Linked DNA regions of Euzebya rosea. The protein of the gene in region 1 interacts with the protein of each later gene in a pairwise test. Links are inferred from orthologs where the notes say so. Each region holds a gene or a part of one and is shown on either strand. Other genes may lie near its edges. The genes, in order: lpdA and CUC05_RS19805.

Region 1 (3,277 bases):
TGCCGTGCGCTCGCGTGGACGTGCTCGACCCGACCGACGGCACCTGGACCGACGTGACCGACCCACCCGCGGCCGTCCCGAGCGTGGACGCCGTCGCGTGGACGGGAACCGAGCTCGTGCTCCTGTGGGCGACCGCGCCGCCGCGTGGTCAGGCGCCGGGGACGGTGCAGCCCGCCGTCGGCGCTGCCCTGCTGGACTGGGCCACCCTCACCTGGCGGATGCTCCCTCCCCTCGTCCTGGACGACACCCTGCCGGGCGACGGGGGCGGCCGTCGTCGGGACACCCGGGTGATCGCCCTGCAGGCGACAGGCATGCACCCGGCGGGGACGGTGCTGGTCTGGGGCGAGCGGGAGCGGGCGTCGTCGTTCGCGGCCACGTTCGACCCAGCCAACGATGTGTGGCGGGTCGCGCCGTTCCCGGGGCTGGTGGCGCCGCTCGCCGGCGTGTGGACCTCCCGCAGCGACCTCGTCGTGGCCGGGAGGACCGCCGACGACGCGCCCTGGTTCGGGTCGATCCGTCCGGCGGTCAGGAGCTGGGAACCCCTCTCCCCGCTCCCCGGCGTCGACGATCCGCGGACGTCGCTGTACGGCTGGGCCACCGCGACGGCTGGCGAGCACGTGCTGCTGTACGGCGGCTACCCCTCCTCGGCGTTCCTGTCGTGGGACCCGGCTGGCTACGCGTGGGAGGTGCTGGACGTCGACCGCCCCCGCGTCAACGCCGTCGCCGCGTGGACGGGCAGCGAGCTCGTCATCTGGGGCGGGTACACCGAGGCGGGCCCGACCGTCGACGTGGCCATCTGGCGCCCGCCGCTCGGCTGGCCCAGCTGACCGGCCGCGCGGTCAGGGGTGTGGACGGGTCAGTGGGTGTGGAACGGCAGGTCGGCCGCGGCCATGTGGGCCTCGCCCATCGCCTCGGCCAGCGTCGGGTGGGGGTGGACCAGCGCGCCGACCTCCTCGGGCAGGGCACCCCATGCGGTGATCAGCTGGGCCTCGGCGATCAGGTCGGTGGCGTGCGGCCCGATGATGTGGACACCCAGCACGGCCCCCTCCGGCCCACCGACGACGGTCTTCACGAAGCCGTCGGACTGGTGGATGATGCCCTTGGCGTTGCCCTTGAAGGTGTACTTGGAGGAGGAGACGGCGTCCTTGCCGTACCGCTCGACCGCCTGGGCCTCGGTCAGGCCGACCGACGACACCTCCGGCGTGCAGTAGGTCACCCGCGGGACCTGGGCGTAGTCGACCGGGACGACGGTGTGACCGGCGATCTGGTCGGCGACGTTGAACCCCTCGGCGAACCCGGCATGGGCCAGGGCGAGCGCCGGCGGCGGCAGGATGTCGCCGACGGCCCAGACGCCGTCGACCGCGGTGCGGCCGTACTCGTCGGCGACGACGTAGCCCCGCTCGTCGAGGATCCCGAGGTCCTCCAGCCCGATCCCGGCGGTCCGCGGCGCACGGCCGACGGCCACCAGGACGGTGTCGACCACGTGGGCGTCACCGTTGGCGAGGCTCACCGTGGCGGCCTTGCCCTTGGGGCCCTCCGACACGGTGACCGACGACGCGACGGTCCCGGCGATGGTGGTGATGCCGCGCTTGCGGTAGGCCCGGGCGAGGGACTTGGACAGGTCCTCGTCCTCCAGCGGGGCGATGCGGTCCAGCGCCTCGACGACGACGACCTCCTCCGCACCCAGGGACCTGAACAGCGACGCGAACTCCAGGCCGACCGCACCCGAGCCGATGACGAGCGCCTTCTCGGGCACCCGCGCCAGCTTGGTGGCCTCGTCGGAGGTGATGACGACGTCGCCGTCGATCTCGATCCCGGGCAGGGACCGGACCGAGGAGCCCACGGCGATGACGACGTTGTCGGCGCGCAGGACCTCGCCGTCGCGCTCGCCGCCGGACACGGTGACGGACTTCCCGTCGGCGCCGACGCTGCCCCAGCCGGTGACGAGGTCGATCTTCCGCGACTTCACGAGCCCCTCGAGGCCCTTGTACAGCTGCGTCTGGACCGACTCGCGGAACGCCCCCAGCTTGGCGACGTCCAGCCCGGCGACGGTCAGGTCGATGCCGAACCGGTCGGCTTCACGGGCCTCGTCCAGGACGCTGCCCACGTGGAGCATGGCCTTGGAAGGGATGCAGCCCCAGTGCAGGCAGGTGCCACCGACCTTGTCGGCCTCGACCATCGCGACGTTCAACCCGCGGACGGCGGCGCGCAGGGCCACGCCGTACCCACCGGGCCCGCCGCCGAGGACGATGACGTCGTGGGTGCTGTCGGATTCGGTCATTGCTCGTGTTCCTTCGTGTTCGTTCGTCGGCCGGACGGGCGTCAGTCGCCCGTGTTGACCGTGCCGGCCTTCTCGAGCAGCACGATCTCGGCCGGGTCCTCGGCGATCGGCCGGTGGGTCACACCCTTGGGGACGACGTGGAGGTCACCGGCGGCGAGGTGGATCTCCTCCACACCCGTGGCGTAGCGGATCTGCAGGACCAGCTCGCCGGAGATGCAGAGGAAGACCTCGTCGGTGTCGGAGTGGACGTGCCAGTCGAACTCGCCGTGGATGCGGGCGACGCTGACCTCCTGCCCGTTGAAGCGGGCCACCCGTCGGGGCGACCAGTTCTCGTCGACCTGCGCCAGCTCCTCGGAGAGGCTGGTCGCCGGCATGCTGCGGCCCATGCGGACTACAGCCCGTCGGTGACGGCGCGCGTCACAGCGCCGCGGTGAGGAGGGTGGGATTCTCGGTCATGTCGGCGAGGTAGCGGATGAAGCCGGCACCCTCGCCACCGTCGATGATCCGGTGGTCGAAGGCGATGGAGTAGGTGATGGTCTTGCGGACCGCCAGCTCGCCGTCGACGACCCACGGCTTGTCGGCGATCCGGCCGGTGCCGAGGATCGCGGCTTCCGGGTGGTTGATCACCATGTCGCCACCGTCGACGCCGAACGCGCCGTAGTTGGAGATGGTGAACGTGCCACCGCTCATGTCGCTGGGGGTCAGCTTGCCGGCGCGGGCCTTGTCGGCCATCTCGTTGAGCGTCTTCGCCAGGTCGATGATGTTCATGTCCTGGGCGTTCTTGATGACGGGGACGACCAGGCCACGGTCGGTCTGGGCGGCGAAGCCGAGGTTGACGTGGCGGTGCAGCACCATCTCCTCCGCCGCGGTGTCCAGCGACGCGTTGACGGTCGGGAACTTCCGCAGGGCGGCGATGGCCATCCGCATGATGATGGCGGTCGGGCTGACCTTGACCTCCGACTGCGAGGCGTTCAGCTCGGCGCGGAACTCCCACAG
Region 2 (3,253 bases), on another replicon or contig:
CGGCGGGCTGACGGCACGACCAGCGGAGTACTCGACCGGCCCCGGCAACCCGATGCCGATGCCGCGCACCGCCGCAGATCCGCGCCCGGCTTTCCCCAGCAGGTCCTCGAACCCGTCCAGCATCCACGCGATCACCGTGTCGGGGCCCGCGGCGATGTCGATCTCACCGGTGGACTCGGCCAGCAGCGTCCCGGACAGGTCGGCGATCGCGAGGCGTGCGCGGGTGACGTCGAGATCGGCGACGAGCACCACGCCGGCCTCGCTGTTGAACGCCAGCGTCTGCGGTGGTCGACCGCCGGTGCTCGGAGCCTCACCCGCCTCGTAGACGAACCCGCCACCGAGGAGTGACTCGACCCGCTGGGACACCGTTGCCCGCGAGAGACCGGTCAGGCGCACGAGCTCCGCGCGGGTCCGTGCCCGACCGTCCCGTATGAGCGTGAGCACCTCCCCGGCCGTGTTGACCGTCGTGTTCACGTCCATGGCGATCCCTCGTACTTCCGGTCGGTCCATGACGGACTTAGTTCATTGGTTGACTGATGTCAGGAGGTTGTCCAGCATAACGCGCGACCCTCCGACCGTGCCCATGTCAACACGCGAACGCGCCGAGGGACGTCAGGCGCGGATCAGCGGAGCGTAGGCCAGGACAAGGCGCTTCTCGCCGGTCTCGGCGAAGTCGATGACGGCTTCCTCCTCACCCGGCATGCCGGTCATCTCCACGATGCGGCCCTTGCCGAACCGGGTGTGCATGACCCAGTCCCCTGCCTTGAACTCGGGCCCGTCGTCGTCCTCCTCGACCCGGCGGTGGTACTGCGTCTTCACCCCGGCCATGGACAGGGCGCGACGCGACGGTCCCCCCCGATCGGTGGAGCGGTCCTCGACCAGCTCAGCGGGGATCTCGCCGAGGAAACGGCTGGGCGGGTTGGACTGCGACCCGCCGAACAACGTCCGCGCCCAGGCCGACGTCACGTACAGCCGCTTCTCCGCGCGGGTCATGCCGACGTAGGCCAGCCGCCGCTCCTCCTCGATCTCGTCGGGCTCCGACAGGGTTCGGCTGTGGGGGAAGACGCCCTCCTCGAGGCCGACGAGGAAGACGACGGGGAACTCCAGGCCCTTGGCGTTGTGCAGGGTCATCAACGTCACGCGTGCCGACTCGTCGGTCAGGTCGTCCTCGGCGTTGACCAGCTGCACCCGTTCGAGGAACTCGGGCAGCGTCGCGTCGGGGGTCAGCGACAGCAGGTCCTCGGCGACGCCCTCGAGCTCGGCCAGGTTCTCCAGCCGTGCCTCGGCCTCGGGGCTGCGCTCGGCCTCGAGCTCGGCGATGTAGCCGGACTCCGCCAGCACCTTCTCCAGCAGGGCCCGTGGGGTGAGCTCCTCCTCGATCCATGCGGTGCGCATCCGGTCGAGGAACGCCACGAACCCCTCGACGGCCCCGACCGCGCGGGTGGGCACGCCGTTGATGGCGCCCACCTGGCGGCAGGCCTCGATCAGCGTCGTGCCGGTGGTCGCGGCGTAGCCGGTCAGCGCCTCCTGGGTCTTCTTGCCGATCCCGCGCCGGGGGACGTTGAGGATGCGGCCCGCGGCGACGTCGTCCCCGGGGTTGACCAGCACGGTCAGGTAGGCCAGGGCGTCCTTGACCTCCTTGCGGTCGTAGAAGCGCGTCGAGCCGATCACCTGGTACGGCTGGCCGACCCGCAGCATGACCTCCTCCATCACGCGGGACTGGGCGTTGGTCCGGTAGAAGACCGCGCAGTCGGCACCGCGGTAGGTGCCCTCGGCGGTCAGCTTGCGGATCTCCTCGGCGACGAACGCGGCCTCGTCGTGCTCGTTCTCTGCGGTGTAGCGGATGATCCGGTCGCCGGCGCCTGCCTCGGTCCACAGGTCCTTGGCGACCCGCTGGGAGTTGTTGGCGATGACGGCGTTTGCCGCGTCGAGCACGGTCTGGGTGGACCGGTAGTTGCGGTCCAGCACGATCGTCGTCGCGTCGGGGAAGTCGTTCTCGAAGTCCAGCAGGTTGCGGATGTCCGCACCGCGGAAGGCGTAGATCGACTGGTCGGAGTCGCCGACGACCGTGATGTTGCGGTGCTGGTCGGCCAGCATCTGCACCAGCTTGTACTGGGCGTGGTTGGTGTCCTGCCACTCGTCGACCAGGACGTGCTGGAACTGCCGCTGGTAGCGCTGCAGGGTGTCGTCGAACAGCTGGAAGATCTCCACGGTCTTGACCAGCAGGTCGTCGAAGTCCATGGCCGAGGCCGCGTGGAGCCTGGCCTGGTAGCCCTTGTAGACCTCGGCAACCTGCGTGGTCCACCAGTCCTCGGCCTGCGAGGCGTAGGTCTCGAAGTCGATCAGCTCGTTCTTGGCCGCCGAGATCGCCGACAGCGCGGCCCGGACGGGGATCTTCTTGGTGTCCAGGCCAATGTCGCTGATGACCCGGGAGACGACCCGGCCGGAGTCGCTGGTGTCGTAGATCGTGAAGTGCTTGGCGTAGCCCAGGCGAGGGGCCTCGGTGCGCAGCAGGCGGGCACAGGCGGAGTGGAACGTCTGCACCCACATGCCACCCCAGCGACGCTTGGTCGGCTGGCCCTGCTCGTCGCGGCTGATCCCCACCAGGTCGTCGCCGACCAGGCGACCGACGCGGTCCTTCATCTCACCCGCGGCCTTGTTGGTGAAGGTGATCGCGAGGATCTCCAGCGGGTGCGCACCGTCGCCGATCAGGCGGGCGATGCGGTGGGTCAGGACACGGGTCTTCCCCGACCCGGCCCCGGCCACGACGAGCAGCGGACCGCCGTCGTGCATCACGGCGTCCTTCTGCTGTGGGTTGAGTCCGTCGAGGTGCAGGCTGGGAGTCGTCACGGTGAGGTCATGGTACGGGGTGCCCGTGACACCGCCCGGGGCCGAATGCTGGCCGGCCGACACGATCCGATACCCTCCACGTCGACGAAGACGGCGCGGGCATCCCCGGTCGTCACGCCCCGCACGGCGGGGCGCACACCGAGCCACCCACTCCCGAGGAACACGATCACCCATGGCCGGCGCAATCCCCGTTCAGACCCAGGAAGACATCGTCCCCCCGACGCCCAAGCCGATCGGCTACCGCCTCGCCGGCGTCCTGCTCGCCCCCGGTGTCGCCGCGACGATGCACCTCGTCCTCACCGGCCCCTTCGGCCTGTCGATGTCGCCCGGCCTGATGACCACCACCCTGGCGGCCCTCGCGATCGGCCTGGTCGGCTGGATCGCCGTGATGCTGCTCGAGCAG

What was found.
Region 2: the proteins of lpdA (region 1) and CUC05_RS19805 interact in binary tests that used the Escherichia coli proteins (3 or more experiments, as listed by UniProt). The link is inferred for Euzebya rosea from one-to-one orthologs.

What each region holds. Positions count from the first base shown.
Region 1 is NZ_PGDQ01000023.1:21,997-25,273, forward strand. The notes cover bases 70-3,030. They hold lpdA (dihydrolipoyl dehydrogenase), read right to left. Parts: upstream 2,282-3,030; coding sequence 857-2,281; downstream 70-856. Other genes in these bases: CUC05_RS22435 (Kelch repeat-containing protein), read left to right, coding at 70-827; CUC05_RS22445 (cupin domain-containing protein), read right to left, coding at 2,323-2,667; CUC05_RS22450 (dihydrolipoamide acetyltransferase family protein), read right to left, coding at 2,699-3,030. Also shown: more of CUC05_RS22435, read left to right, coding at 1-69; more of CUC05_RS22450, read right to left, coding at 3,031-3,277. UniProt on the Escherichia coli protein: Lipoamide dehydrogenase is a component of the glycine cleavage system as well as of the alpha-ketoacid dehydrogenase complexes.
Region 2 is NZ_PGDQ01000016.1:129,851-133,103, forward strand. What follows is about bases 232-3,168. They hold CUC05_RS19805 (ATP-dependent helicase), read right to left. Parts: upstream 2,851-3,168; coding sequence 613-2,850; downstream 232-612. Other genes in these bases: CUC05_RS19800 (ROK family transcriptional regulator), read right to left, coding at 232-480; CUC05_RS19810 (DUF6069 family protein), read left to right, coding at 3,023-3,168. Also shown: more of CUC05_RS19800, read right to left, coding at 1-231; more of CUC05_RS19810, read left to right, coding at 3,169-3,253. UniProt on the Escherichia coli protein: A helicase with DNA-dependent ATPase activity. Unwinds DNA duplexes with 3'-5' polarity. Translocates on single-stranded DNA with 3'-5' polarity. Initiates unwinding more efficiently from a nicked substrate than double-stranded DNA.